3 regions of the Paenibacillus sp. GCM10028914 genome follow, and region 3 is predicted to be linked to each of the others. Evidence: predicted binding sites of a transcription regulator. Region 3 holds the regulator's gene; each other region holds the start of a gene.
The links. The regulator Rex, encoded in region 3, represses fermentation and respiration genes when NADH is low (regulators of the CRP and FNR family bind a similar motif). The targets are predictions, from matches to a motif close to TTGTGAAATATTTCACAA.

Region 1: a site for Rex is predicted at 9,408-9,425, ahead of ACFQV5_RS14700 (nitrate/nitrite transporter). Genes of this name have one in related genera too.
Region 2: a site for Rex is predicted at 4,884-4,901, ahead of ACFQV5_RS07990 (flavocytochrome c). Genes of this name have one in related genera too.

What each region holds. Positions count from the first base shown of each region.
Region 1 covers NZ_JBHTFO010000015.1:253,742-264,556, forward strand. Annotated here, with positions in the region: gene ACFQV5_RS14655 (malate:quinone oxidoreductase) at 1-187, shown strand, start outside; gene ACFQV5_RS14660 (AraC family transcriptional regulator) at 353-808, shown strand; gene ACFQV5_RS14665 (HD domain-containing protein) at 980-1,957, shown strand; gene ACFQV5_RS14670 (phosphotransferase) at 1,985-2,914, shown strand; gene ACFQV5_RS14675 (arsenic transporter) at 3,002-4,297, shown strand; gene ACFQV5_RS14680 (M48 family metallopeptidase) at 4,327-4,980, shown strand; gene ACFQV5_RS14685 (iron chaperone) at 5,015-5,404, shown strand; gene ACFQV5_RS14690 (endo-beta-N-acetylglucosaminidase) at 5,706-8,477, shown strand; gene ACFQV5_RS14695 (divergent PAP2 family protein) at 8,855-9,319, shown strand; gene ACFQV5_RS14700 (nitrate/nitrite transporter) at 9,576-10,733, shown strand.
Region 2 covers NZ_JBHTFO010000008.1:339,453-350,267, forward strand. Annotated here, with positions in the region: gene ACFQV5_RS07970 (helix-turn-helix domain-containing protein) at 1-853, opposite strand, end outside; gene ACFQV5_RS07975 (ABC transporter permease) at 1,189-2,127, shown strand; gene ACFQV5_RS07980 (carbohydrate ABC transporter permease) at 2,146-3,027, shown strand; gene ACFQV5_RS07985 (extracellular solute-binding protein) at 3,063-4,682, shown strand; gene ACFQV5_RS07990 (flavocytochrome c) at 4,915-6,684, shown strand; gene ACFQV5_RS07995 (cache domain-containing sensor histidine kinase) at 6,744-8,456, opposite strand; gene ACFQV5_RS08000 (response regulator transcription factor) at 8,477-9,250, opposite strand; gene msrB (peptide-methionine (R)-S-oxide reductase MsrB) at 9,353-10,462, opposite strand; gene ACFQV5_RS08010 (TlpA family protein disulfide reductase) at 10,482-10,815, opposite strand, start outside.
Region 3 covers NZ_JBHTFO010000018.1:801,881-812,695, forward strand. Annotated here, with positions in the region: gene dinG (ATP-dependent DNA helicase DinG) at 1-1,739, shown strand, start outside; gene ACFQV5_RS24400 (redox-sensing transcriptional repressor Rex) at 1,786-2,439, shown strand; gene ACFQV5_RS24405 (amidohydrolase) at 2,426-3,727, shown strand; gene ACFQV5_RS24410 (cell wall elongation regulator TseB-like domain-containing protein) at 3,756-4,274, shown strand; gene ACFQV5_RS24415 (hypothetical protein) at 4,507-5,040, shown strand; gene ACFQV5_RS24420 (AAA family ATPase) at 5,033-6,535, shown strand; gene ACFQV5_RS24425 (3-hydroxyacyl-CoA dehydrogenase family protein) at 6,673-7,545, shown strand; gene ACFQV5_RS24430 (acetate/propionate family kinase) at 7,542-8,747, shown strand; gene asnS (asparagine--tRNA ligase) at 8,780-10,075, shown strand; gene ACFQV5_RS24440 (DnaD domain-containing protein) at 10,090-10,815, shown strand, end outside.

The sequences.
Region 1 (10,815 bases), on a different contig from region 3:
TCATGTCATGCTTGAGGTATTAGATAGATGCTTCCCTAAACATAAGAAAAATTGGCAAGCGAAAATTAAAGAAATGATTCCTTCATATGGCGTGTCTCTAGTTGAGAACACAAGGTTTTTTGAGGATATTTATACTTCAACGGCGGAGACGCTGGGACTTAGCGAAAAAGAACTGGTCCTTCATTAATTCATATTTTTCATTGTAAATAAACAGAGAACCTTTGATTTAGCTTTAGATCGAAGGTTCTTTTTGTATCTATTTAATTGGAAAATAAAAGAAAATAATGAATATAGTTTTATATCATGTTACATTCCAAATGCAAACCATACTGCTACTGAAGGGATGAATAATATGAAAATGAGTATCGAAAACCTCCCCAAATATCGCATCGCATATGTGAGACAAGTAGGACCTTATGGAGCGGGGAACATTCAAGCAATGGAAAAGTTGAAAAAATGGGCTGCTAGCAAGGATCTACTCAATGATTCAACAATATTACTTGCCATTATTCAAGATAACCCAGAAACGACACATCCTGAGAACTGTCGATTTGATGCTTGTATCGTCATTCCACTCGATTATCAATTAGATGATTCAATGAACGAAAGCGAAACATTCAATGGAAGATATGTTGTTTGTAAAGTCAAACACACAGCTGAAGATATTCAAAAAGCATGGGCTGAATTATTCCCGTTTATACAGAACGCTGGGTATCGTATCGACGACAAACCGATGATGGAAAGATATATAGGTGATATGATGTACAACGAGTACTGTGAGATATGTGTTCCTGTAAAACCGTTATAACCGGACTTACTGCCGATAACGATGAGGAAATATTGGAGATGCTGCGTATACTAGAACAAGGTCTTAAAATCAGGAATCGGAATCGCTTGATTGCACATCATTACAGGTTTATTTTATTGTTAAAGAAAAGGAGCCAACATATTGAGAATTACATATGAGGGAGGAAAAATGGTGCGTATTGCTGATCGGATCTACGGTGTGTATGAAATTGATAATGTATTAGAGGAATTAATAGAGTCTAAACCGGTTCAAAGATTGAAAGGTATCCATCAAGGCGGTGCAAGTTACTTAATTAATTCGAGATGGAACGTTACACGCTTTGACCACTCGGTCGGTGTCATGCTCTTAATAAAGAGGCTGGGTGGTTCAATAGAGGAACAAATTGCAGGATTACTGCACGATGTGTCTCATACAGCTTTCTCTCATGTTATTGATTTTGTTCTTGATAATAAAGATGAGGACTATCATGAGAAAATATATACCTCAGTGGTCCAAAATTCCGAAATCCCATCGATTCTTGAGAAGTACGGGTACAACTATAAGGATATATTGCAGGATGATAGTAAGTGGACACTATTAGAGCAACCAGCACCAGAATTATGTGCAGATCGAGTGGATTATACGCTGCGGGATATGTATGAATATGGACATATCTCTTTAGAAGAAGTGCATCGTTTTTTAGATCACTTAATTGTTGTAGAAGGAAAAATGTATGTTCAAAACACTGACATCGCTGAATGGTTTGTTAGAACATATTATAAAGAAGTCATTGACTTTTTTATGGATCCTCTAAATATATATGGGAATGGTATGTTAGCAAAGATACTTAAGATATCGATAGATAAAGGTATAATTAGTTTGGATGATTTTCTTATGGAAGATGATGAATTAATAGATAAGATAAAGTCGGTTGAAGATAAAGAATTGGTAACTCTATTGAAAAAACTGAACCAGAATGTACAAGTAATAGAAGATCGGGATCAATACGACATACATCTTAAAAACAAAGTTCGTATGATCGATCCATCTGTATGGAGTGATAACCGGTTAATTCCTGCGTCCGAATTATCGAATGAAATCAGAAATATGAGTAAGGAAGCATTCGATAAAGCAACAAGAGGGGTATATTTGAGGATCATTTCTAATTAAATAAACATCCAGTGAGAGGAGGAGTTGATGTTGGAACATTTGTTGCATGAGACTATAAAGAAATATATGGATCCAAGTGCAGATATTCTAAGCATAGAATCTAAGCCGATTCATATTGGATTACAAGCAGTAGCGTTACATCGTCATTCAATTCATCTGAAAAACCGCGAAAGTATGCCAATATCTCTTGTGACTAAGTATGCAACTCGGTTAGAACGTCGTGTACTGAACAGGCTCTATTTACAACAAGCCAATGTACCATTTATGTTGACAAATGGCTCTGAGGAAGAAGAAAGGGCTCTTGTTTGTATTCAAGATGTTGATTATACATCAGATTATTCCAACTTAAATATTGAGGCTCTTCAGCAAAAAGAAATCAAGGCTTTATCGCATATTCACACTTCTAATTTTGGTCATGAAAATGACCTTACTTGGCTGCCTAGGGTAGACAGGGATCATATTGAAGCCATGATTAATATAAGGTGGAAACCACAATGGCAAGCTGCTATAAAGAACGAGCAGTTTTTGGACATTTTCGGTGATTACATTCCTTCAGTTGAAGCAGCTGCAGCCACGATTTTTCAAGACATCGTAGACGTAATGATAGATGAGAACAGTTATACCCTAATACATAATGATTTAAATCCTGGCAACGTATTAGTACATAACAATTCTGATGTATTCTTTATTGATTGGGAAGATGCTAGATACGGATCTTTATTTTTTGACATTCCATTGCGTTGCAGCACACCAGAACAAATTGAGAGTTATAGAGTCTTATTAGCTGCAAGAGGACTGGAATTTTCTGATCATCGTTTCTACCACCTGTATACTACCGCTGCTCGTTATCTTGGGCTAAGATATATGAGTTGGAATTTAGGAACTTGGGCTAGTGATTCAAAAGCAAAAGAAGATTTGAGAAAATATTTAAACATGGTAGTAGGCAATGTTTACTAGATTAGCATATAAACATTAAATTATTAATTGTATTTGTGATTAACAACTTGTCGGGAGTATTCATCATGAATTTGGAGGGTTTCTACATTGGTTTCTGTTGTGTTGGCTAGTGTTATTTTTCTTATTACTTTAGTTTTTGTTATTTGGCAGCCTAGAAATTTATCTATTGGATGGACAGCCTGCGGTGGTGCTATTCTAGCACTTCTTGCAGGCGTCGTTGATTTTCAGGATGTGTGGGATGTCACTCAGATTGTTTGGAATGCTACACTTGCCTTTGTGGCGATCATTATCATTTCACTCATCCTGGATAAAATCGGTTTATTCGAGTGGGCTGCATTACATATGGCTAGAGCTGCTCATGGGAACGGCCTCCGAATGTTTGTGTATGTATCCTTACTAGGAGCAGTCGTCTCCGCCTTTTTCGCAAATGACGGTGCAGCTCTAATTCTAACACCAATTGTACTGGCGATGGTTCGTGCACTTAACTTTGATGAAAAAAAGGTGTTCCCGTTCATCATCGCAAGTGGTTTTATAGCGGATACAACTTCTCTACCTTTGGTGGTTAGCAATCTGGTAAATATCGTATCGGCCGATTTCTTTGGGATTACGTTTAGCGAATACGCTAGTCGTATGATTGTTCCCAATTTGTTCTCTTTAGGAGCCAGTATTCTGGTGCTTTACTTGTTCTTCCGCAAGAGTATTCCGCGCAAGTTTGATGGAACAGAGCTCAAGCAACCGTCAACAGCGATTCAAGATCCTACCATGTTTCGATTATCCTGGATCGTATTAAGTGTACTGTTAGTTGGCTATTTTGTGTGCGAGTTTGTCGGTATTCCGGTTTCCATTGTCGCTGGAATTATCTCGATCCTCTTCTTGCTCATGGCTAGAAGAAGCCCTGTAGTACAGACTAAAGAAGTACTTAAAGGTGCTCCTTGGGCAATCGTATTCTTCTCTATTGGTATGTATGTGGTAGTGTATGGTTTGCGTAACGCTGGTCTGACGGATCTTCTAGCAAGTATCCTACAGAGTATAGCTGATCAAGGTCTGTTTGCAGCAACGATGGGAATGGGATTTATCGCTGCGATGATTTCATCGATTATGAACAATCTACCGACCGTCATGATTGATGCGTTAGCAATCGATGCGACAAACACTTCAGCTGCCATTAAAGAGGCATTAATTTACGCGAATGTCATTGGATCCGATTTAGGTCCTAAAATTACACCGATTGGTTCACTAGCAACATTACTATGGCTCCATGTTCTTTCTACTAAAAATGTGAAGATTAGCTGGGGAACATACTTCAAAACAGGAATTATATTGACTATTCCAACATTATTTATCACCCTATTCGGTTTATATATTTGGTTAACTATACTTTAAATAAAATACTTACAGAAATGATGTTGATGATGAAGATTGAAATAGAACAACAACAAATAGAGTTTCACGTAGAATACGGACCACGCAAAAAGTTCTCGATCCATATCGATCCTTCTGGACTAGTGACGGTAAAGGCGCCGACCCATACAGCAGATGATATCGTGTTAAGCGTCGTTAGGCAGCAGGGGGATGTGATCTTGAAGCAATTGAAGGCGATTGAAGCAGCTCGCTCTAATTCGATGGTCAGAGAATATGAAGAGGAAGGTAAATTCCTTCATCTTGGCAAATATTATAAACTTCATGAGCTAATAGAAACGAGTGGACGTACGAAAGAAGAACTTCAACATGATCTGAAGAAATTTTATTTTGCAAGTTGCAAGAAGGTGATTGGGGAACGTATCAAAATCTATCAAAAGCAGCTGAAAGTTACGCCGAAATCTTTCGTTATTGAGGAGTCACAAACGAAGTGGGGGAGTTGTAACTCAGCTAAGCATCTCACCTTCAATTATCGTCTTGCAATGGCACCTATTGAGGTCATTGACTATGTGGTCATTCATGAGCTTTGTCATCTGCTGCACATGAACCATGATCGTTCCTTTTGGCGGCGGGTCGGGAGCGTGATGAAGGATTACAAAGCGAAGGAAGCTTTCCTGGCCAAGTATGGGCAAGCCATGACATTGTAATACTGATGAGAATGATGATAAGAGGAGATGCAATATGGACGGTAACAAAACCTCATACGAGTCAATTGATCATTATATATCAACTTTTTCGCTGGAGATTCAGGAGAAACTAGAATCAATCCGGCAGGTCATTCGAGAAGCCGCACCTGAAGCTACGGAAAAGATCAGTTATCAAATGCCTACGTTTGCACAGCATGGCAATGTAGTGCATTTTGCAGCGTTTAAACATCATATTGGCTTCTATCCGGCTCCTAGTGGAATCGCAGAGTTCGAGAATGATTTGGCACCTTATATCACTGGCAAAGGAACGGTACAATTTCCGTTAAATAAACCCATCCCTTATGAACTGATAACTAAGATTGTAAAGTTTAGAGTGGCTGAGAATATTGCCAAAGCGGAACGTAAAAAATCAAAGAAGAAATGATGAATAAGATCTATTTGTAGTAAGAGGCCGCCTGTTTGCGGCTTCTTTTTTGTTGTTATTGGTCGATTAGAACGTCTTGTCGCTACGATTTGAACACGATGTGAATCCAGTTGTCCTAATCGTACAAAAAAATGACTGTAAATTTCAAAGACCGAGTACACTGTATTCAGTAAAATGTTGGCATAGGTGCTTTTGAATTTTTTTGAAAGCGGTTTATATTTAAAAAGCTGATTCTGTTCATGGAAGGAGGGAAATAACAAATTTTAAATCTATCGTAATTACAAACAAGGAGGAAAGAGTAGTGAATAAAAAAAACATAGCACTTGCAACAACATTAACGATGGCACTTACAATATCTCCTCTTCAAGTGTTTGCAGGAGACTCCATGCCTCCGACTGGCGATGCTGCTTTTGGGAAGAATCAACCGATCACTCACGGATATAGAGCTGTGGATATAGAGAATTGGTCTCCCGAAACAGATCCGGATGCGGAAAGATTGAGAGCACATGTACCTCTACAAGAGCGAAATCAAGCATTTGCAGCAACGCAAGCGAATCCAAAGTTGAGTCCTGAAACTGAGTTTTTTAACTTAACCGGGGATTATGATTTTTATTTCTTTGGGGCAACACCTTACAATAACGAGTTTTCAAATTATCTTTATAATTTCTGGCAGTACACAGACTACTATGGCGGTTGGCACGGACAAGCGACAGAGGATGTACCTAACGGTTTATATGACCCTACGGAATCTTGGGAGAAAAGAGCATTTGAATTTGGTGTTTTGGATTTGCCTAATCCGGCTTATACGAACGCAGCGCACAAAAATGGCGTGAAATCCATAGGGACTATTTTTATACCCCGCGTAGGCCAACCTTATGATATATTGCTCAAACAAAGGGAAGACGGAACTTTTCCAGTCGCCGAGAAGCTCATTGAGATAAAAGAATATTTCGGCTTTGACGGGTATTTCTTCAACCAGGAAACCTCAATCAAACCGGAACATATTAAGAAATATAAAGCATTTACAAATACGTTGGTGGATGCAGGAGTATACACACAGTGGTATGACACGGTGGACGATCAGCAAGGGAAACTGACTTATCAGCCTTCTCTGATCCCTTCACACAGTTCGTTCATTCGTGATGATGAAATGGGTGGAACGATTAACAACTCCGTCTTTATGAACTATAACTGGAATTCGCCGGATGGTTGGAATAACGGAGATAGCACAGATCAAAAATATATTAAGAAAACCGTTGAAGAAGCGAAACAAAGAGGTATAGATCCTCTGAAAACGGTCTTTTCTGGTGTAGAGGCCGGAATGGGTAGCTTTGGAGGTGCCCATAACTCGACTCGAAATATAGATGTAATATTAGATGAAGAGACCGGAAATCCTTTAACATCGATTGCAACATTGGGAGGGAATTTTGTTCAGTCTGCATTAGACGAACATCTAGGAGACGCTAGCAAGTACCTTCGAGGAGATGACGATCATCAATGGATGATCGCTGAACGTGAGCGTATGTGGTACACCAGCGTTAAGATTGATCCGACCGTTACGGAAGAACAGAAAGGGTACGCAAGACCCGATGTTGGGGTACAAGATGCGTCCGAATGGACAGGTATTTCCAGATACATCACAGAACGTTCCGTCATTGATGACAGTACATTTGTAACGAACTTTAATACGGGGCACGGCATGAAATATTATATGAATGGTAAGGTATCAAATGACGAAGAATGGACGAACATCAACTTACAGGATATTCTTCCTACGTGGCAGTGGTGGATCGATACTAAAGGTACGAAATTGCAAGCAGACTTTGATTATGGGGATGCTGTAGAAAAAGGGGATAAATTTACTTATCAATCCATTGGAGGTTACAAAGGTGGAAGCTCACTCGTTGTTAATGGATCATTAGATGCAAAAAACTTCTTGCGTCTCTATAAAACAGATCTAGACATAAAGAGTACATCAGCGGCTTCCATTACCTATAACAAAACATCGGCCAATGATCGTTCTGAGATTCAGTTAGGAATGATCTTTAAAGATGCTCCTGATCAAATTGAATATATTACGGTACCTAATAGCGGAAAGAAAACAAAAGGTTATGTGACAACAGAACTGGATTTAAGCGCATATGTGGATCGGGAAATTGCTGTGCTCGGCCTTGCGTTTGATCCGAAGGGAGAGACTGTTTCAGGTTACCAAGTGAATATTGGTGAGTTGAAAGTTACGGATGGACAAGACTATACACCTAGTAAGCCAAGTGGATTTGAAATTGATAATAGGTTCCTTACGGATGAAATCAACGTTGTGTGGGATCGAGAAGAATATAGCAAAGTACAACAGTACCATCTCTACGCACAATTGAATAATGGCAAAGAGGTGTTTTTAGGAGGCATTTACGGCGACAATTTCTATGTGAAAAATCTTGATAAACATGTTGTGGCTCTTAAATTGACTGCTGTTGGTCCCGACCATACAGAAAGTGAACCTGCTATCATACAACTTGACAGAAAGAACTTAATTTCAAATGTGAAGGTGAAGGAAGTTAGTGAAGGATTTGACATTAGCTGGGGCAGAGAAAACCGCAGCAGTGAAATTCGATTTGACTTAAGCTTTACTGATGGCAGAAAGGATACGTACACGAAGACAGTAGGTAAAAAATTGGCTTCTTCCAAGTTTGAAGTGCCTGTCAAAGACGATGATCGGTACCTCTTGAAAATCTCTACATTGGATGCAGCAGGTAAAGTCATAGATACGGTTAGTACTACAGGTAAAATGAAAGATGTATATTCTGAGCCTTTCGATGGCGGCTACTATATTGATGGGAATAAATTAAGGATTGACGTACCTTCTTCAAAAGACTGGTGGCATATGTACGTTACAATCAATGGTGAGGCGGTAAAACCTGCGAAAAAGTATAACGACATGACAACAGACTATTTTATTAGAGGCTATCATGATTTGATTGGAATCACAGTTCCTGAAATGGGGTCCGTCATAAGTATTACATTGGAGGATTATGAAGGGAATATGTCTGAGGCTAAGTATATTACTGTAGAATAATTTGATCTAGTAATCATTATTAATTGTATGAAATATGAATGAAAGAAACCTTGGAGTTAAATGCTCCAGGGTTCTTTTTAATATAATGTAAAATCATTGCACTATTAAGTACCTTACAATACTATTTACTTAATATAGCAATGATGAAGGGGCATATCGATTCCATCCTGCTTAGTTCGGTGGGGGAAGAAGGAAATATTATAAGTTTACAGCTGCTGGTGTTGAATGGTTAAAAGAATAGAAAACGAAAAGGGGAATTTGTAATATGATTGATCAATTTTTAGGAGGGAATAAGCTATAAGTATGTTTGAAATAGAGATACTTAGTCAAACTAAGGGTATAAATATTACATGATATAATTAAGGGTGTGACTATTATTGAATTCAATTTGGAACAACTTTCCGTTAATCGCAGCACTTCTGTCCATCATCTTAGCACAGTTTGTGAAAGTTCCCATTCATTTTATCAGCCATCGCAGCTGGAATATTAAGCTTGCATTTAGCACTGGAGGGATGCCAAGCTCACATTCGGCTGCTGTTTGTTCGCTGTCGACTGCCATCGCTCTAAAAGATGGATTATCATCATCTTCTTTCGCCATTGCTGTAATCTTGAGTGCCATTACAATGTTCGATGCCACAGGAATAAGAAGACATGCGGGTATCCATGCAAAGCATATTAATCGCTTACTGAAGGAAGGAAAGCCCATAAAACTAGACAAATCGGAATTAGACAAACCTGTAGAGACTTTGAAAGAACTCCTTGGGCATGAACCGATCGAAGTATTTATGGGGGCGGTATTTGGTATTGTTATTAGTTATATACTGTATTTTTCCGTGTACTAATTGAGAGTTCCAGATAAGTCAGACGATATACAATAAGGACTGGCCTGTTCTAGGTACAGGGTCAGTCTTTTTTATTTTTTAATCATTTAAGTGAGACAATTGACATATCCTAAGAAGTCGCCATTTTGGCGATTTTTTTATTTTTTAGTCTTTTAGTCGATGAATATAGGGAATATTTTCAAAGTTTTAGGTTCATCCTAATCGTAAGAATATTTCGATGTTTTACATACAAAGTAAAGGAATAGGTGACTCCTTAATGATTAAAAAGATACAACTTCCTTTGCAGACCATTAATTTAATTCTTGGATTTATGGTTTGGGTTACACTATCGTCTCTCCTCCCATCCATTCGAGAGGATATTATAATTCCTCAGGAACGTGTTGCGCTTTTAACCGCAATTCCAGTAGTGCTTGGATCAATCCTACGCATTCCGCTCGGGTATTATACCAATGTCCTGGGGGCTAGATGGATATTTACAATTAGTTTTATCGTGTTGCTATTCCCTGTATTTTACTTAAGTGTGGCAAACAGTTACCTCGATTTAATCATCAGCGGTGCGTTCTTAGGGGTTGGGGGTGCCGTGTTCTCTGTTGGAGTTACCTCACTTCCGAAATACTATCCGAAGGAAAGAAGCGGGTTCGTAAATGGGATTTACGGTATCGGTAATGCAGGTACAGCAGTAAGTACATTTGGATTACCTGTACTTGCTGCTCAATTTGGATGGAGAACTGCAGTTCAGATCTATCTCGTATTGCTGCTGTTCTTTATTGTACTTAACTTCTTCCTTGGGGATAAAAAAGAACCTAGGATGAAAACACCTTTAATGCAGCAAATTAAAGAGGTGTATAAAAACGAGAAACTATGGTTGTTCTCCTTTTTCTATTTCATCACTTTTGGTGCATTTGTTGCTTTCACTGTATTTTTACCGAATTTCTTAGTTACGAGCTTCGGTCTTTCTAAAGTGGATGCAGGTACGCGAACAGCGATATTTATCGTTATCGCAACTGCAGGAAGACCTTCTGGAGGTTGGCTGGGAGATAAATTTAATGCTTATAAATTAATGATGGGGGTATTTGCCGGTCTTACGATTTCCGCAATTATTCTCGCATTCTCTCCTAACTTGGCACTTTACACGGTTGGTTGCCTAGGCGTTGCTGTGAGTGCGGGACTAGGAAATGGAGTCTTATTCAAGTTGGTTCCACAGTATTTTACCAAACAACTAGGAACAGTTAATGGAATCGTTGCAATGATGGGGGGGCTTGGAGGTTTCTTCCCACCGCTCATGCTGTCTTCTATTCACAATCTCACGGGACAGTATTCGATTGGCTTTATGGCATTGTCACAAGTATCTCTTGCCAGCCTGATCCTGATCTTGTGGATGTATTTTGATAATAAAAAAGCTCAGAAGATATGACTAGTTAGCTATCTATAGACGAGTGATTTAGTAAAAGTAAAGGAGTTCCATGTAAATGGGACTTCTTTTTGATTCATTGAGA
Region 2 (10,815 bases), on a different contig from region 3:
CCGTAATTTGAGTGTCCGGTGCAGAAGTTATGTAGGTCAATCCGTTACTTCCGATCGTCTTGAAAAAATAAGCACCATCCTGCTTCACCATCGACTGGTTATTGCTGAAAAGGGGAATTTGATCAGATGTGAAGTCTTCATCCATACTGTAAAGAATGTTCCCTCTCTTATCCATCAAAACCAAATTCCCTTGCTCAGCCGTTCCGAAAAATGCGTTTGCCGCCTGCTCGATATCAATCATGGCCACAAGCTGATATGAGGTATCCGGATATTTAAAGATGTAAGGCATAAGCTGCTTGGATTCAAGATCTCTGGCGGCAAGCTGGAATGACCTGACTTGCAAAATGCTGAAGGCATCCTCATCATCAAGCTGTTCCTTCCAGAAGGGAAGCGAATAGTTCATATTGTGATAAAAATGTTCAAACATATACTCGTGACTGCTGCTGCCGCTTTTGCCAAAAGCCAAGTCAGTTTCTTCAAAATGGACAATCACGTCCTGGACCATAAATAAAGGATTATAAGCTTCTTTGCGGATATTCTCGATAACTTCCTTTGCCTTCAGATAATTCGCCCCGTCAGGACCATATCTGTTCAGCTCACTATTGAAGCTGATCAGATCCGGATCGTGATACAAATCAAACAACAGTATCTGAATCCTTTCAAAATATTGGGCAAACCGCTCCGCTGTATTCTCCGTCTGAGTTTGACTGCTTCGAACCATTTCCTGTTCAAGACCACTTCGATACATTTTATAGATAAGTACATAGAAACACCCAAACAACAAGATGAGGGAAAGAAAGCTCACGAAGATTTTAAAGTACAGAGTACGCTTTTGTGATTGGATCCACTTCATAAGGCCTTCATCTCCTAACTTTACTGTTCTCTCGTAAAACGAACCGAATCTTTAATCTGCTTATTGTAGCAAGACCGTATTAACGGGCAGGAGTTCTCTTGTAAACCTGATGTAAAACGTAAGTATGTATTTTTTAAGATTATACTGTTTTTTTAAGAAAAAATGTTCATTTTTGTAAAGATCGGAAGAGATGTCTATTATCCAAAGAACGGTAAATACCCAATCAATGAAGGCTCTTATACCATGTGAGATGTAAGCGAGGAAAGATAAAGTTGTCATCACAGAAAACAAGAGGGGGTGTAGGTATCGGGAAGGATATTTTAACCGAGCCTTTGGTGTCAGATCGAAAGGAACAGGCAAAATGGAAGCGAAGACTCACAATACGATCCTGGACGAAAAACTGGGAGCTCTATCTGTTGTTTCTGCCTGTAATTGCTTACTTCGTTATCTTTCACTATATTCCGATGTATGGTGTACAAATTGCCTTCAAGAATTTTATGGCTAACAAAGGGATACTTGAGAGTCCTTGGGTAGGGTTTCAGCACTTCGAACGTTTTTTTGATAGCTTCTATTTTTGGCGGATCATTGAAAATACACTTGGCATAGGCATATACGAATTGATTGTCGGTTTTCCTATTCCTATTATCCTGGCGCTGATGATTAATGAGCTGCGGACAGGGAAGTTCCGAAAGTTCGTACAAACCGTAACGTACATGCCGCATTTTCTATCCATTATTGTCATGGTAGGGATGATCATGATGTTCTTGTCTCCGGTATCAGGACTCGTCAATGGTGTGATCTCATTTTTCGGCGGCGAGACGATTAGCTTTATGACAGAGCCCGGATGGTTCAAGAGCATCTATGTATGGTCAGGTGTATGGCAAACGATGGGTTGGAGCTCCATTATTTATATCGCGGCTTTAGCAGGGATTGATCCACAGCTTCACGAAGCCGCCAGGGTGGACGGAGCCTCGCGCCTTCAAAGAATATGGCATATTAATATTCCGGGTATTGCCCCAACCATTATCGTGCTACTTATTCTAAACATGGGCTCGATTCTTGGTGTCGGCTTTGAGAAAGTGTTTCTCATGCAAAACAATTTGAACATGGAAAGCTCTGATGTGATCTCCACCAATGTATACCGCAGCGGCATACTCGGTGCACAGTACAGCTTCTCTGCCGCAGTAGGCCTGTTTAATTCAATCATTAATTTCATCATGTTGATTACCGTTAACCGGATTGCGAGAAAAGTCAGCTCAAGCAGTCTATGGTAGAAAGGAGGCATGCAAGACATGGCGGAAAGCCGGGGAGACCGATTGGTCATGGCATCTATCTATATATTTCTCGGAATCATCTCTCTCATTGTCTTATATCCGATTTACTTCGTAACGATTGCCTCGCTTAGCAATCCGGAGGATGTCATGCTCGGAAAAGTATGGCTATGGCCGACGAATCTTTCCTTTGTCGGTTATGAGCGGATATTCGAGAATAATGAGCTGATGCAGGGATATTTGAATACGATTCTTTACACTTTCTTTGGTACGGCACTGAATGTCCTTATGACCATAGCTGCAGCCTACCCGCTGTCGCGTAAGGATTTTAGAGGCCGGAGCGTATTTACGATCATGATTGTGTTTACGATGTTTTTCAGCGGAGGAATGATTCCATCCTACCTGCTTATTAAAGATCTAGGGATGCTGGATACCTTTTGGAGCATGATCCTGCCGGCAGCAGTGTCCGTATGGAACATTCTCATTATGAGAACCTTCTTTCAAAGCTCGATTCCAAAAGAACTGCAGGAAGCAGCCTTTCTAGACGGGTGTTCAAATATGAAGCTGCTTGTCCGAATTGTACTTCCTCTATCCGGCCCGGTACTTGCCGTAATGGTTTTATTTTATGCTGTCGGACACTGGAACAGTTATTTCAATGCTTTGATTTATCTGGCCGACAGGGACAAATATCCTCTCCAGCTGTTCTTACGTGAAATTCTAATTCAAGATCAAATGCAGAATATGGTGGAGCTCGGTAGTGATACGTATTCCAAAAGCTTGATGGAAGTTGAGGCGATTAAATATGCAGCTGTCATCGTGACTAATCTGCCCATGCTCCTTCTATACCCGTTTCTGCAAAAGTATTTCATTAAAGGCGTGATGATCGGTGCAATCAAAGGCTAATGATCGTTCAATAAAAATGAGGAGTGAACTAACGTATGTGGAAAAAATGGGGTAGTCTTTCTTTGTCGATCGTTATTGCAGCAAGCTTGATGGCAGGCTGCAACTCTGAAGGCGGTAAAGCTGCTAGTGAGAACAGCAGTCCGGAGGCGGCTTCTAATTTAAATGAGACGGGAATGCCGATTGTGAATGAGAAGATAACACTAGATTTTTTCACGGGCAAATGGGCAGGTAACAGCAGTAATTATGATGAAGTGCTAGTGTGGAAGAAATATCAGGAGCTGTCGAACATCGATGTGAACTTTAATCTGGTACCTTTTGAAACGTTGACGGAAAAACGTAATCTGGCTTTAGCGGGAGGCGACTATCCCGATGTCTTTTACTCCGCTCGAGTAGGGTCTGCAGAGCTGACTCGCTATGGTCCGCAAGGGGTATTTATTCCGCTGAATGATCTGATTGACAAGTATGCACCTAACTTCAAGAAGCTGATGGAGGAGCATCCTGGTATCCGAAAGGGACTCACGATGCCGGATGGCAACATCTATTCCCTGCCTTCCTTCTATGATCCCAATTTCTTATCAATGCTGATTGGTACACCTTTATGGATTAATGAAGACTGGCTGAAGCAGCTGAATATGAAAGAACCTAAAACCATTGATGAATTCTACAACTATTTAAAAGCAGTCAAGGAAACCGATCTGAACGGGAACGGCAAGCAGGATGAGATTCCTTTTGGAGGTACAGGAATTACAGCCATCATCGACCAGATTAAAGGTGCCTGGGGCCTCGGTACGAAAGGGCTTGGCCATAAATTTGTCGACGTTGATCCGGATAAGAATGAGCTTCGCTTTACCAAGACGCTTCCTGAATACAAGGAAATGCTTCAGTTTATGAACAAGCTGTACAGCGAGGGGCTGCTGGATAAAGAAATATTTACGATTGAGAGCAGTGCGCTGAACGCCAAAGGACAGGCGGACCTGCTTGGATCGACGATCGTTCCGAATCCCGACACCGTTATGGGCAAGGATAATTATATGGGGCTCGGCGCGTTAGAAGGACCAAATGGTGATAAACTCTATTCCCATGTTAAAGTTCCGATGGTACACGTAGGAGCATTTGCAATTACAGATAAGAATGAGAACCCCGAGGCGACCATCCGCTTTATGGATCATTTTTACGGTCAGGAAGGTGCCACATTCTTTTTCATGGGTGAAGAAGGAACAACGTACAATAAAAATGCTGAGGGCGAGCTTGAATATATCGAAGAAATCACCAAAAATCCAGATGGACTCACAATGGACCAGGCTCTAACTAAATATTTTACTTGGACCGGCGGAAGCTATCCGGGTTATGTTAAAGCAGATTATTTCAAAGGTTCCGAAACATTGCCGAATTCAATGGAAGCTGCAGTAAAGGCTGAACCGGATGCGGTTGAAGATATTTGGTATAACTTTAATTTCACGAATGAAGAGACGGATTTCATGTCGTCTGTCGGTAAAGACATTCATGATTACATTGGTGAAATGGAGGCCAAATTCGTGAACGGAAGCGCTTCTTTTGATCAATGGGATGCGTACATAGACACGATCAATAAAATGGGGCTCGAAGAGTATATGAAAATCTATCAAGCTGCCTACGCGCGCTATAATGCAAGCTGAGAAAAGCCGATGGATTTTCTGAAATTCGTCATAAATGAATGAATAATATTCACATTAAAAATTGAACGAAGGATGATATAAAAAAATTTTTTATATCATCTTTTTTTATTATTTAGTAGCTTGTATGGAAATTTTTTCGTCTCAGTGTGACAAAAGTTAATTACACCCCCACTTCTGATGTCCTACTATATTAAAGTCATCATGTGAAAATTTGCACAATGGGGGTAGAGAGATGAGAAAAAAAGGATTGTTTGGAATTCTAATCTTGGGACTGATCATGCTACTCGTTGTTGGCTGCGGTCAAGAAAAAACTGCGGACAAAGCCGAAGAAGCAGGTAAGTTTACACCGGGAACCTACGAAGGCACTTCCTCCGGTCATGGCGGAGAAATTACTGCGAAAGTAACTGTATCCAAAGATACAATTGAGAAGATCGATATTTCAGCAGATAATGAAACTGGCAGTATTGGAGACGGGGCTATCTCCCAATTGACAGAAGAGATCATTAACACTCAGAGCTTAGCTGTCGATGCGGTTTCCGGGGCAAGTGAATCTAGTGCAGGTATACTAGAGGCAGTTACACTGGCGCTCGAAAAAGCTGGTGCAGACATTACGGCTTTAAAAGATGCAGCCAATAAATTAGCCGTTGAAGAGAAAAAACAAGAGGACATCACCGTAGATGTTGTCGTTGTAGGTTCAGGCGGAGCTGGTCTCTCGGCAGCCGTTGAAGCTAAAGAAGCAGGTAAATCTGTTGTTGTTCTCGAAAAAATGCCTATCATCGGCGGTAACACCAACCGAGCTACAGGCGGTATTAACGCAGCTGAAACGACCATTCAAGAAGAGAATGGAATTAAAGATTCAAAACAAACCTTCTATGATGACACGTTAAAAGGCGGACATGATAAAAATGATCCAGAATTACTCCAAACGTTAGTCGATAACGCACCTGAAGCTATTTATTGGTTGAATGATATGGGAGCTGGCATTTCCAGAGTTACTCTATCCGGTGGTGCGACAAATCCAAGAATACATACTCCTGCAGATGGCTCGCCAATCGGTCCTGTCGTTGTAAATGTGCTATCCAAGAAATTAGAAGAATTAGATGTTGATATCCTGTTAAACACAACTGCTAAAAAACTGATTGAAAAAGATGGTGTTGTTGTAGGCGTTGAAGCTGTTGATAAGAACGACAATCCATTTACCGTTAACGCAAAAGCAGTCATTCTGGCTACTGGTGGATTCGGTGCAAACAGTGAAATGGTAGAACAGTACCGTCCTGAATTAAAAGGCTTCTCCACAACGAACCATGCTGGTGCAACAGGTTCAGGTATTATTATGGCTCAAGAGGTTGGAGCAGATTTAATGCAGATTGAAGAAATTCAAATCCATCCTACTACAGATCCTGAGACTGGATATCTGTTTACTGAAGGGCTTCGTGGGGACGGTGCAATCCTAGTCAATAAAGAGGGTAAACGATTTACAGATGAATTGTTAACGCGTGACGTTGTATCCCAAAATATTTTGAAACAAACAGATAAAATGGCATATCTCATTGTGAATCAAGAAATGGCCGAGGAAAATGCATCTCTAGCAGGTTATATTAAAGATGGATATGCAACAAAGGGTGACGATTTAGCTAGCCTGGCTAAAGAAATCGGAATCGATGCGGCTACACTTGAAAGTACTTTGAAGACTTACACTCAAGCTGTTAAAAATGGTAAAGACGAAGAGTTTGGCAGAGACCATCTGACTCAAACCCTTGAAAATGGACCTTATTATGCAATCCCTGTAACTCCTGGTATTCACCATACGATGGGTGGATTGAAAATTGATACCCAAACACATGTCTTGAACAAAGAAGGAAAAGCTATCTCCGGCCTTTATGCAGCTGGTGAATTAACCGGTGGTGTTCACGGTGGTAACCGTATTGGCGGAAATGCGGTTGCGGACATCATTGTCTTTGGACGTATCGCAGGACAAACAGCAGCAAAAGAACTGAAATAATTATTCGTATACAAAAACTGCCCCACTAAGATCTTGGATCTTGTGGGGTAGTTTTCTTTTCATTCCATCGTTTTCGAGATGATAATCTGGGCAAGCGTACCACAGCTGGAACTCGACTTAATCGTCACACCGTATTCATTGCCATAATATAGTTTAATGCGCTCATCCACATTTTTAATTCCCACCCCGCCAAGCTTCGTCGTTTTACTAGCGATGCTCTGTTGCAGGGCATCTACATCAAATCCATCACCGTTATCTTGAATTGAAAATATAACCTTCTGTTCACTTGCCTCAGCACGGATTTCGATCAAGCCTTGACGATCTAATCCGCGAATACCGTGATAGAGCGCATTCTCCACGATCGGCTGCAAAATGATTTTCGGCATCTGTACCTGTAATAAAGAAGGATCGTAATCGATTGTATAGGTGAGCCTATCGCCATAACGTTCCTTTTGAATAAACAGATACTGCCGTACATGATCGAGTTCATTTTCCACCGTCGTAAGCTCACTCCCTCCGCTTAACGACAGACGGAAGAACTGTGCGAGTGCTTTCGTGATCTCGATCACCTTTTCACTGTCATTAAACTCTGCCATCCATACAATCGTATCGAGCGTATTATAAAGGAAGTGTGGATTGATCTGGCTATGAAGAGTACTGATCTCCGAGCGTCGTAAATCCTTTTCCTTGTCCGTAATTTCTTGCATCAGCTTCTTAATTTTCATTATCATGCTGTTAAAATGCCGTGAAAGACTTTGGGCTTCATAGCAACCCCTATCATCAATCGGTACTTCCACAAGCCCTTGTTCGATCTCTTGCATAGCCATCTCTAATTTGCGGAAAGGCGTTGTAATCCGTCCGGTAAAGATAACGACACTTACGGTCGCAATGACTAGAAATCCAAATCCGACGAGAATGAAAATAAAAAAGAGCTTGTCTTTGATCGCTGCAAGCTCATCCTGCGACGATACTCCTACATAGAGCCAATCGGCATTTTGTAAGGAATACGTATGCGTTAAGGTGTGCTTTTCAGCATCATAAGCAGCAGGATTATGGGCGATTTTCTGTAACGTTTGTTGCTTGTTCTCATTTTGGAAATAGGAAGGATCTGCATGATACACAACTTCGCCTTTTGCATTTAATATAAAGGAAAAGCCTGTATGTCCCAGATCTAAGTTCGCCAAATAATCCTCAATCACTTTGTACTGAACATCAATCAGGAGAACCCCGATATTCCTCCCCTGCTCATTTTTAATTTCACGACTGAGTGAAATTACCCAATTGTCTTTATCCATGCTAAAGCCTTGCATGCGCGCAGAGGTCAGAACTGGCATATTGCCACTATGAATGGCAGATACATACCAAGCTTCCTTCATCATATTGCCGGACATGCTCATCGAAAGGCCCGTTTCATTCGATATAATTTGTCCATCTTTACTCACAATGACAATCGACTCCATAAAAGAATCGGTAGCCATGGTCGTGTCAATCGTTGAGAGAATCTTTTCCTTCACTGCCGGATCGCGGTCCTTAACGGAAAGATAACCGACCAGTTGCGGATTTTCGGCGAGCATTCGTGACACGGCTTTAAGCCGGTCAATATATAGGTCAATATACATCCCGCTTTGCTCTACAGCATTTTCGGTATTCGTTGTCGCTTCTTTTTGAACAATGGATGAGATGCTCTGGTATAAGACCATCCCTATAACAAGGAGCGTCAGTACACTCGCGACTACATAGTGAAGGGCAATTTGAACACGCAGTTTTTTCAATACGTGGAATCGTGGCATGATCATCCCTGTTCTCTCGCTTTTTCGCGGAATTGGTTAGGAGAGAGCATGAACTTTCGTTTGAAGGAAGCGCTCAAATAATTCGGATCATCAAAACCGACTGCCGCAGCGATTTCATAAATTTTCATATGCGTACTTAGCAGCAAAATTTTTGCGCGCTCTAAGCGAATGGTCAGCATATATTCTTGAAATGTTTGACCATAAAGTCGTTTAAACAGACTACTAAGGTAAGATGTGCTTAGAGCAAGTTGCTTGGCTAAATACGATAACGAAAATTCAACATTGGCAATATTGTCTTCAATCTCTTGCTTAATTTTCGCTTTGTATCCCGTGTCATCTATGGCATCCGCATTCTTTTTCAAATCTTGGACAAGCCGTGAAACCTCTATGTCATTGTCTGCTTGTTGTCTTTTAGCAATAAGTTTTTGTAGCGTTTGCTGAATGTCTTTTTTAGAAACAGGCTTCAAGACATAATCGTCGACTCCCGCTTTTAAAGCAGTGACCGCGTAATCAAAATAATCGTAACCTGTAATAAGAGCGATCTTTACATTCGGTTTTAGTTCTTTTACGGCACTTGCAAAATCAAGACCGTTCATCTTTGGCATATTAATATCGGCTAAAATCAATTCGGGCTCATGTGCTTTGAATATTTCTAAAGCAGATTTCCCATTCGAGGCTTCAAACACTTCGGAGATCGACAACGCATCAAAATCAACAAATGAACGAATCCCTCGAATGATGATCGCTTCATCATCGACTAATAATAGTTTATACATGGCCCGCTCCCCTCCCCATCAGGTTCCCCGTTCAATCACAAAGAAAGATGGTTTGCACCACCTTTCTAATGCCTTACTTATATATATTGTACACAATTGTAGTTACTTTGTAAGATGCACCAAATATCCATAACCAGCTGCTCTCATGTCGGCTTGAGGGATAAAAGTAATCGCCGCGCTATTAATACAGTAACGCAATCCCCCTCGGTCGACTGGGCCATCATTAAATACATGACCTAAATGACTGTCTCCAACACGGCTTCTTACTTCTGTACGAATCATGTTATAGCTTGTATCTTCATATTCAAGTACCACGGCTGGGTCAATCGGTTGGGTGAAGCTTGGCCAGCCACACATCGAGTCATACTTATCGGCAGAGGAGAATAACGGCTCGCCTGTGACGACATCCACATAAATGCCTGGATCGTAATTATCCCAATATTCATTGGAATACGCTCTTTCGGTTCCTTTACCTTGTGTAACTTCATACTGTTCTTTCGTTAATTTCGCTTTAATTTCTTCATCGCTTGGTTTAGGGTAGAGCTTAGGGTCTATAAGGGTTGGAATTTCTTGATTCTCCAACGAGTCGAATTCCACGTGACAGTATCCATTTGGATTCTTCTCCAAGTAGTCTTGGTGGTATTCTTCAGCGAGCGAATAATTCTCTAAGGGCTCCACTTCGGTAACAATAGGATCATCATAGCGCTCTTGTTCTTTTGCAATGACTCGGTCAATTATCGCTCTATCTGCTTCATTCATATAATAAATACCTGTCCGGTACTGTTCGCCACGGTCATTTCCTTGTTGGTTAATCAGGGTTGGATCAATGATTTTAAAATAATACGTCAACAATTTCTCTAGATCAACACGAGCTGGATCATACTTAACATGCACGGTTTCGGCATGCCCTGTATTTTCACGAATTACTTGTTCATAGGTTGGGTTCTCCGTGTTTCCATTCGCGTAACCTGAAGTCACATCATAGACACCATACACGCGTTCCATATACGCCTCTACCCCCCAGAAGCAGCCGCCTGCCAGCCATATTTCCTCCAAATTATTCTCATCAAAAGCTAAGCCTTCATTGGGGTTATCAGGATATTTGGATTCTGCTTTTGCAGGCGCGGTCGAACCATTAGTGGCTTTTACCGTTCCACATCCTGCTAATACGATTACTAGACCAAGGAATAAAAACCATCCTATCTTCTTCATCCTCCGTCACATCCTTTCTTTATTCAATAGTTGCGAATTTTTCGATGATTTGTTCATTACCAACATGGCCCGGAAGGGTTTGAATCAGTTGACCACTTGCGTCTATATACGCGGAAGTTGGATAACCACGCACTTGAAATTGATCAGCAATTTTCCCCCCTTCATCTAGCAATACAGTCAGATCGGGCGCTTCTTCAACACCGTTAAACCATTTTTTAAAGGCTTCAGTATCTTTTTCATTCTTATAACCTGGAGCTACAATCGTTAAGACCACAAAATCCTTATCCTCTTTGGCAAGTGTATTCACTTCTTCTAGCCCAGCTAAACAAATGGAACACCATGACGCCCAGAAC
Region 3 (10,815 bases):
ATATCATCACATCTGCTCAAATGATTGTCTGGTTAACGCAGACAGAAACAGGTGATGATGAAGAATTAAATCTTGGGGGCCGAGGGGGAGATTTTTGGGAAACCGTAGCCAGCGAATCAGACTCTTGTTTGGGCCGAGCTTGTCCATGGTTTAAAAAATGTTTTTACCATCGTGCAAAGCATGAGGCAGGTATTGCGGATGTAGTCATTACGAATCATTCAAAACTCTTCACGGATGTGAAGGCAAATCATCAGCTATTACCTGCATATGAACGCCTGGTGATTGATGAAGCTCATCATCTGGAAGACGTAGCGGGTAAGCATCTAGGTCTTAACTTGAAATATTTTTCGGTAGTACATACCCTTACACGGCTTTATAAGGATAGTCGTAACGGACAGCTACCGGCTTTGCGTCAATTATTACAAACTTCGGCCCATGAAAAGGCGGGGGAATGGACGTCAGTTATAGATCGGATCTTTCCTGATCTTATAACGGTTAAGGAGACTTGGGATCGTCTAAATGACAATCTGTTTAATATTCTTCCTGAACGCGGAGATGCATCAGGGGAGACGGGGCAGTTTACGCTTCGGCTTACTCCTTCGAAGAAGCCTAAGGACTGGGATAGCTTAACCGAGCTTGAGAATCAAATTCATCTAATCTTAGGTGATGTCGTTCGTAAGGGAGATACGCTCACATCAGAGATACGAGAAGAATTGGATGACTATAGTGCTGATAGCTTAATAACCGATATCAATGGACTTTTCAAGGATCTTGCCTCACATCGAGAGAATTTGAAGTTTTTTATGACTTTAAACGATGAGGGTATTGTTTACTGGATGGAGGCTAACGGGAATTTTCGAAGTAAGTCTCTTCAGATGTATGCGGTGCCTGTCGATGTAAGTGGACAACTGAAGGAATTGTTTTTCGATAAAAAACAAAGTGTGATTCTGACATCTGCAACACTTTCTGTTGATAAATCATTCCAGTACATGATCGATAATTTAGGGCTACAGGAAGCTTCAGACCTGGGACGTCTTAACACGGTCCAACTGCCTTCGCCTTTTAACTACAGAGAGCAGGCACTGTTGTTAATTCCAAGAGATTTCCCGAGTGTCAAGGGCACAGTGGGAGATCCGCTTTTCGTAAATACACTTGTTCAGTCCCTTAAAGATGCCGCAATGGCAACTAAGGGAAGAATGCTGGTGTTATTTACTTCATATCGGATGCTTCGACAGGTCTATGAACCATTGAAAGAAGCATTATCATCAAGTGACATTGCGGTTCTTGGACAAGGGATGGACGGAACGAGCAGAACCAAACTGATTCGCAGATTTCAGGACAGCAGCGCGTCGGTTCTTCTGGGTACCAGCTCATTCTGGGAAGGGGTAGATATCCCAGGTGAAGCTTTGACGTGTCTTGCAATCGTTCGTTTGCCGTTTCAACCGCCTAATCATCCATTAGTGGAAGCGAAGAGTGAGCTGCTCCAGCAACAGAAGAAAAATCCATTCATGAAGCTTTCAGTGCCACAGGCTGTTATTCGTTTTAAACAAGGATTTGGGCGACTTGTACGGACTGCACAAGACAAAGGGATTGTCATCGTATATGATACCCGTGTAATTGAATCCTATTATGGAAAACATTTTTTGTACTCACTTCCAGGGCCTAAAATGGAACATATGCCAACGGAGCAAATGGTACCTCGTATTACGGAATGGCTTCATGGAGAAGGAACAGTATAATAACAAGTCGAATTATAATTTGACATTATCATTAGGGGGAGCATGCATGAAATCGGATAAAATATCAGAGGCCGTTGTTCGCAGACTGCCCGTTTACTTGCGCTATTTGAATGAGCTTCATATTCGTGAGGTAGCAACTGTGTCCTCACAAGAGTTAGGGCAAAAACTTGATCTAAACCCAGCACAAATTCGTAAGGATCTGGCCTATTTTGGAGATTTCGGTAGAAAGGGTATTGGATACGATGTCAGTTACCTAATCGAAAAAATCCGTCATATTTTAAAGCTGGATCAACAAATTAACGTAGTGCTTGTGGGTGCAGGTAATCTTGGACAAGCCTTGTCTAACTACAATGCTTTTCTGAAAGATAATATGAAAATTGTAGCTATTTTTGATGCATACAGTCCAAAAGTGGGCACCAAGATTAATAATATTGTTGTACAGCCAATGGAAGAACTGACGGCAACAATTAAAGAATATAACATACGAATCGGTATCATCACCGTTCCAGATGTGGAAGCGCAGGCTGTTGCCGATAATCTTATTTCGGCAGGTATTGAAGCGATTCTTAATTTCGCTCCAATCATTTTGAAAGCACCGCCTCATATCCGAATCCATACGGCTGACTTCACAACTGATCTGCAAAGTCTGGCCTATTACTTGGTTAATGGAAAGGAAGATACCGAACATGAAGAAGCATAAATGGATGATTACAAACGGTACCTTTGCCGTGCTACGGGAAGGAAAGTCTGTTCTCCGTGGTTATATGGTAGTTGAGGACGACCTAATTACCTATATCGGTGAAGAAAAGCCTGTAGTCGAGGAAGATATAGAAGTTATTGACGGTACACATCTCTTCTTCATGCCAGGGTTAATTAATACGCATGGTCATACAGCTATGTCGCTTCTTCGCGGACATGGAGATGACCTTGCTCTTCAAGTATGGCTTCAGGAGAAGATGTGGCCAATGGAAGCAAAGTTCACAGCGAATGATGTATACTGGGGAACGTCGCTTTCCGTAATTGAAATGCTTAAGGGAGGAACAACGACCTTCCTTGATATGTATGATCATATGGATCAGGTCGCTGCTGTAACGGAACAATCGGGTATGCGCGGGGTACTTACACGCGGCGTAATCGGTTTGTGTGCTCCTGATGTCCAGAAGCACAAGCTCGATGAGGCTATTGCCTTCGCAAAGGATTGGCATGGCGCAGCAAATGGTCGTATTACGACCATGATATCGCCGCATGCACCTTACACATGTCCTCCTGATTACATTGAAAAGTTCGTCCAGGCTGCTCATGATCTGGACTTACCCTTGCACACTCACATGTCGGAAACGACTACAGAAGTAGAGCAGAATGTTCAGGAATATGGATTAAGACCTGTAGCTCACTTGCAGAAGCTAGGATTTTTCTCCAGACCGGCACTTGTAGCTCACGGGGTTCATTTAACGGATGAGGAGATTGAGATTTTGGCGGCTCATCAGGTTGCGGTATCTCATAATCCGGGAAGTAACTTGAAGCTGGCAAGTGGTGTAGCAAGAGTACCAGAATTGCTTAAGGCTGGAGTAACCGTTTCTTTAGGTACTGATGGTCCTGCAAGCAACAACAACTTAGATATGTTTGAAGAAATGCGATTAGCTGCGCTCATTCATAAAGGTGTTACTGGTGATCCCACGGCAATTCCGGCTTCGGAAGCGTTGCGTATGGGTACTGAGTATGGTGCGAAGTCACTCTTCTTAGAAGGACTTGGAACTCTGGCTCCTGGAATGAAGGCGGATTTTATCGCGTTGAATACAGATCAAGCGCATTTCTTGCCACATACAGATTTCATCTCACACGCTGTTTATTCCGCAAGTGCAAAAGATGTTGAGCATGTTTGGGTAGATGGTAAACAGATCGTCAAGAATGGAAATTGCTTAACTTTAGATGAAGAGAAGATTCGCCGTGAAGCTCAAAGTGCATTCGAACGGTTGTTGACCCTCTAGAAAATAACAAGGGAGCGAGGGAACGCAGGTGAAGAAAAAGACAAAGCGGATACTCCTCGGCGTTTCCGGATTTTTGCTCATATTGTTGGCTTTCCAAATATACTATTCAAATGTTATGTCTGACCCTTGGAACCAAGAGAAGCTGGCGATAACAGCAGCTCAGGAGTACGGGGGATTAATAAAAACGGATAAAACCTATAGATCAGTCTGGGATAAGGATAGTATATACTGGGTTGTATCGGGGCAGGATGCTGACAACAAGGGAATTATGGTATGGGTGAAGTTTACGGAGGATAATAAGCCAGTAGGAGGCCCTGAAACGGTGCATTCCGAGGCTTTAAGTGATGGTATGACGGAAGCTCAGATTCGTAATCAGATTCATGCTGATTTACCTGGAGCCGTCATCGAAAGACTTGTTCCTGGTATGTATGAAGGCGAGTATGTCTGGCAGTTATTATATACTCTGAATAATGAATCAAAATATCGGTTTTACCGTTTTCAGGATGGAAAACCAATTGGTGAGGACATTGTTTTACCGAACCAATAAATTACAAACACTCCATTGTACTTACAGTGGAGTGTTTGTGCTTGTTATAAATAAAAGCGATTACATAAAATTTTAAAAAATAATTTTTAATATATTCACAGGTTGATATGAATTTCGTATATAAGATATGATATACTCATAGATGTATCAAAGGGTATATAGTGTTGATTTATAGGAAGTCTTGCAACTAGGTATTCGCATAGATATATATTTTGTACAAGGAGGAACTTCATTGAAACTACGTATTGTTCCTATCGTTCTGACCGTTGTTATTTCTGCATCCATGCTTTTTGGTGGATGGTATCTGTATCGGCAAATGGCTCTTAAGAATCCATTAGCTAATGTTGTATCTGAATATGATGGCGTGAAAGGCTCTCAAATAGATATTAAACAGGATACAGTCACTTTGAAACTTGATTTAAAGCCAGAAACAGATTTACGTGGTCTGGTTGAACATATAAACAAAGAGGGCAAGTCGATCGTCGGTAAAAAAACATTGAAGCTAGAAGTGGAAGATCATTCTTCAGAAGAGCTTAATAAGTGGTGGGATGCTGCGATGCTCTCCGTAGCCGAAGCAATGGATACCAAACAATACACAAATATACAGTCATCTTTAGAACAGCTGGCGGAGAATTCGCCTCAGCTAAAAGCAACAGCACAGATTGATGACGAGAATGTATATGTTAGTTTATCCGACGGCAAGTCAGGTAAATTCATAATTTTGCCGCGCCAACCCGGCAAATTGGAGGTGTGGAACCATGCCTAATTGGTCCAAAGAAGTTTTAATTGGCTTTATCCCTGTTTTGTTCGTGTTCCTCGCCTTTATTGGGGTAAATGTACTTCCCATTCTTATTGTTGCAATGCTCGTAGGCGGTCTCGTCTTTCTTGCGAAGATGAGAGGGGGAATTGCTGTAGGGGCAGGCGGTGAACGCAAACGGAAGAAAAGCGGTCCTGCAAAGCTGACCTTTGAAGAAATTGGAGGACAGGACAATGCCAAGCAAGAACTTCGAGAGGCGCTTGATTTTCTAATCCGGCACGAAGAGATCAAGAAGTTCGGAATTCGGCCACTAAAAGGTATACTGCTGACTGGGCCTCCGGGGACAGGTAAGACACTGATGGCCAAAGCAGCGGCACATTATACGAACTCGGTGTTCGTAGCTGCATCCGGTAGTGAATTTGTTGAAATGTACGTGGGTGTCGGCGCTGGACGTATTCGTGACTTGTTTAAAGATGCACGTGCCCGTGCGGCTAAAGAGAACAAGCAAAGCGCTATTATTTTTATCGACGAAATAGATGTTATTGGCGGTAAGCGGGAAGGCGGACAGCAGAGGGAATATGATCAGACATTAAATCAGTTGTTGACTGAGATGGACGGGATCTTTACTACGGAGTCGCCACGGATTCTAGTTATTGCCGCTACGAACAGAAAAGAGATGCTCGACAGTGCGCTTCTTCGTCCAGGACGTTTTGACCGTCACATTCAGGTTGATCTTCCTGATAAAAAGGGCCGTACTCACATCTTGAAGCTACATGCAGGGAATAAGCCACTGCATTCAAATGTTGATCTGGAAAAAATCGCGGAAGAAGCTTATGGTTTTTCGGGTGCACAACTTGAAAGTGTCATGAATGAAGCTGCGATTTATGCCATGCGTGAGAATCAAGAGGTTATTCAGCAGCGTCATTTATCATCGGCTATTGATAAGGTTATGATGGGTGAGCGTTCTGACCGTGAGTCGAACATAGAAGAGAAGAAAAGAGTCGCTATTCATGAATTGGGACATGCGATCATGGCTGAACTTGTCCGTCCAGGAAGCGTTAAGCAAGTTGCGCTCAGCCCTCGGGGGAAAGCACTTGGTTATGTTCGTCACAATCCTCAGCAAGAGCAGTATCTCTATACGAAAACATTTTTGGAAGAGCAAATTATGATTGCACTTGGAGGAGCTGCGGCTGAAGAAATTTATTACGGCGGACGCAGTACAGGTTCCAGTAATGACTTTGAACAATCACTTAACATTGTAGAAACGATGATGAAGTCAGGGCTTACTTCACTTGGTATCATCAATATGAATATGGTTACAACAGAAGAATTGATGAAAGAGAATAATATGATTCTGGAAGACTTGATGAACAGAACAAAATACTTGTTAGAGCAAAACAGAGCGATATTTGACAACTCTCTAAATATACTAATGAGAGAGGAAATTTTATCCGGAGATCAATTCAGATGTCAATTTAGTGAAAACTCTCTTTTACCAGCATAAATTGTTATGTTGGTTATTTTTTTTTACTTTTTTGTCATGCTAAGATATGATTATATATTGGTGCCTGTATAATGTATTTTTCGACAAATAAGGGTACAATAAAGTATAGAGATAAAGGAAAGGGTTGAGCAGAAACCATGTACTTCAAAAAAATCGGCGTTGTAGGCGGAGGGACTATGGGCCAAGGCATTGCTGAGATGCTGGCAGCCAAAGGTCTCGATGTTATGCTGGTAGAGAAAAACCCAGAAAAGTTGGACTATTCTTATGAAATGATTGAGACAAGTCTCGACAAACAGCTCGAAAAATGGGGAATTACGAAAGCGGAGAAGAAGTTAATTCTCGGACGCATTCAAAAGGTAACACATTTTGCTGAACTAAGTGCCTGCGATATGGTGATTGAGACAATTACTGAGGATCTTGAAGCTAAGAAAGAAGTATTTGCACAGCTTGATCAAGTATGCCCAAGTAATATTATATTAGCCAGCAACACATCCTCGCTAAGTTTGACAGAGCTTGCAAGCTCTACGATGTATCCAGAGCGAGTTATTGGCTTGCATTTCATATACCCGGTAGCAAAAGTAGATTTAGTAGAAATTATTCGTGGATTGAAAACCTCGGACAAGACATTCACAGAAACGAAACGCTTTGTAGAAGAAGTAACTGATAAGAAAGGAATCATGGTATACGAGTCTCCAGGCTTTGTGACTAGTAGAATGATCTGTCTCTTGATTAATGAAGCTCTTCATCTCATTCAAGAGGGTGTTGCAACAGCTGAAGATATCGATGATGCGATGAGAATCGGATACAACTTCCAATATGGTCCATTGGAGATGGCCGACCGTTTTGGTCTGGATTCCGTACTAGCTGCACTAGAGCGTATGTTCCGTGAATACGGCGAGCTTAAATTCCGTCCATCAACCGTGTTGAAAAAGATGGTACGTGCAGGCCACCTTGGTGTGAAGACGGAAGAAGGTTTCTTTAAGTACGACAAGGATGGTGACCGTGTATGAATATTCTCGTAATTAACGCTGGTAGCTCCTCGCTTAAATACCAGTTGTACAATATGACAGATGAATCGGTACTTGCTAAAGGGCTGGTTGAACGAATCGGGATGGATTCTTCTATCCTGACACATAAACCGACTGGAAAACAGGAGGTAACCGAAGTTAGTGAGATTCTGGAGCACACGACTGCGATCCGCAAAGTGCTTGGCATGCTCACTGATGAGGAACATGGGGTAATTTCTTCAGTTGATGAAATTCAAGCTGTTGGCCACCGTGTAGTGCATGGCGGTGAATCCTTCAAAGAATCTGCTCTTGTGAATGGTGAGGCAAAAGCGGAAATCCGTCGTTTGTTCGACCTTGCACCGCTGCATAACCCGGCTGCAATGATGGGGATAAAAGCAGCTGAAACGAATATGCCTGGTGTACCTCAGGTCGTTGTATTTGATACAGCTTTCCATCAAACGATGCCTGAAAAATCTTATCTGTACGCAATTCCTAGAGTTCTTTATAATAAGTATAAAGTCCGCCGTTATGGCGCTCATGGTACTTCCCATGATTACGTAAGTAAAGCAGCAGCGGAATTCCTTAATCGTCCGATCGAGGATTTGAAGATCATCACTTGTCATATCGGTAACGGTGCTTCGCTTACTGCTGTTAAGGGAGGAAAGTCCATTGATACCTCTATGGGTATGACTCCACTTGAAGGTCTAATGATGGGTACACGTAGTGGTGACTTGGATCCTGCCATTGTACCTTACGTGATGAACAAAGAAGAGCTGACCGTTAATGAAGTGAATTCCATGCTGAATAAGCACAGCGGCTTGCTCGCTATCTCGGGAATAAGCAGTGACATGCGTGAAATTACTGAAGGCATGGAGAAAGGCGAACCGAATGCTACGCTTGCTTTCGATATGTATGAGTACCGTGTACGTAAATATATTGGATCATATGCAGCAGCCATGAACGGAGTGGACGTTATTGTATTCACTGCCGGTGTGGGCGAGAACTCTGTTGTTCTGCGTCAAAGAGTGCTTGAACAGTTGACTTACCTAGGTGTTGAAGTAGACGAGGAGCTGAACAAAGTTCGTTCAGGAGATCCGCGTCGTATTTCTACGAGCAATTCTAAAGTGGAAGTACTCGTTATTCCTACCAATGAAGAATTGGTCATCGCCCGCGATACACACCGCATTGTAACAGCTTCAAAATAGTATTATTGTGAGTCAAAGGGAGAGATTAATGCATGTCCACCAAATGTGTGATTCGTCAAGTTAACCAACACGTCGGGGAGACGGTTACGATTGGCGCTTGGATTAACAACAAACGTTCCAGTGGTAAAATACAGTTTCTTCAACTGCGTGACGGAACCGGTTATATCCAAGGCGTTGTTGTAAAAAGCGAAGTTCCTGAACAAGTATGGAATGATGCTAAGAGCTTGACACAAGAGAGCTCTCTATATGTTACAGGAATCATCCGTGAGGAGCCTCGCAGTCAATCCGGATACGAAATGACTGTAACGGGTATTGAGATCATTCATCTTACTGAAAATTATCCAATTACACCAAAAGAGCATGGCGTAGATTTCTTGATGGATCATCGCCATCTATGGCTTCGTACTCAGAAACAACGTGCCATTCTAGTTATTCGTGCGGAGATCATTCGTGCGATTCAAGAATTTTTCGATATTAATGGATTCACACTCGTTGATCCTCCGATCCTGACTCCAACATCTGCGGAAGGAACAACGAACCTTTTCCACACGAAATATTTCGATGAAGATGCTTATCTGACGCAAAGTGGACAATTATACATGGAAGCAGCTGCGATGGCACTTGGTAAAGTGTATTCCTTCGGACCAACCTTCCGTGCTGAGAAATCCAAAACGCGTCGCCATCTGATCGAATTTTGGATGATTGAGCCGGAGATGGCATTTACAGATCATGAAGAAAGTCTTCGCGTTCAAGAGCAGTTCATCAGTCATGTTGTTCAGTCTGTTGTGAAGAACTGTCGTAAGGAACTGGAAACGATCGGACGAGATATTTCGAAGTTGGAAGGAATCCAAGCTCCGTTCCCTCGGATCACTTATGATGAGGCGATCGAATTCCTGCAATCCGAGGGCCATGAAATTTCTTGGGGTGAAGACTTTGGTGCACCTCACGAAACGGCTATTGCTGAGAAATATGATAAGCCTGTATTTATAACTCATTACCCTGCTAGCTTCAAGGCTTTCTATATGAAGCCAGATCCAAACCGTCCGGAAGTCGTATTGTGTGCTGACATGATCGCTCCTGAAGGCTATGGAGAAATTATCGGGGGGTCACAGCGTATCGACGATCCAGAGCTGCTGGAACAACGTTTTAACGAGCATAATTTATCGATGGATTCGTACCAATGGTACATGGATCTCCGTAAATACGGCACGGTTCCACACTCCGGTTTCGGTCTCGGTTTAGAGCGCACCGTTGCTTGGATCTGTGGTCTGGACCATGTTCGTGAAACAATTCCATTCCCTCGTACTCTGTATCGGTTATATCCATAAGCGTGAGAGAATCGATGAATCACGCTAACGGTGCCGGTGATTTTAACTCGTGGGCAGCGGGCGCATCTGCAGGCATGAATCAGGGGATGGCCGTAATCCCTTACGCATTACTTCGTTATTACCGAGCAATCGGTTTGAACAGCAGCGAGTGCATACTATTAATTCACTTGCTTGGTTTTCAGCAGGTCGAGCACAACAGTTTTCCTTCACTCGAAGAACTACAGCATGTGACAGGAGCTAATGTTGAAGTGATAGCTATGACGTTGCAGAAGCTGATGAAAGAAGGATTGCTTGGTATAGATGAGCATGTAGATGAAGAGCGGGGCATCCAGTTTGAGCGTTATAACCTTAGCGGGTTATATGCTAAGCTGGGACAATATCTTGCCAGAGAGAGCGAAGAGGAAGCTGGAAGGGCTAAGCTTGCTGAAACTAATCGCAAAAGTAATGGCGACGCGGGCTTAGATACGTATCAGCGGTATAACACACCAGCTCCATCTAATGCAACACCTGAGCAGGAGGAGCGCAATCTCTTTAGTATTTTTGAAAAAGAATTCGGCAGACCTTTATCTCCCATGGAGCTTGAGACGATCTCAGGCTGGGTTGATCAAGATCGTTATCCAGATGAGCTGATCTTATTGGCTCTGAAAGAAGCGGTGTTTGCTGGTAAGGTTCACTTCCGGTATATTGACCGAATACTGCTAGAATGGAGCAGAAATCGGGTGCGGACAGCACAGGATGCT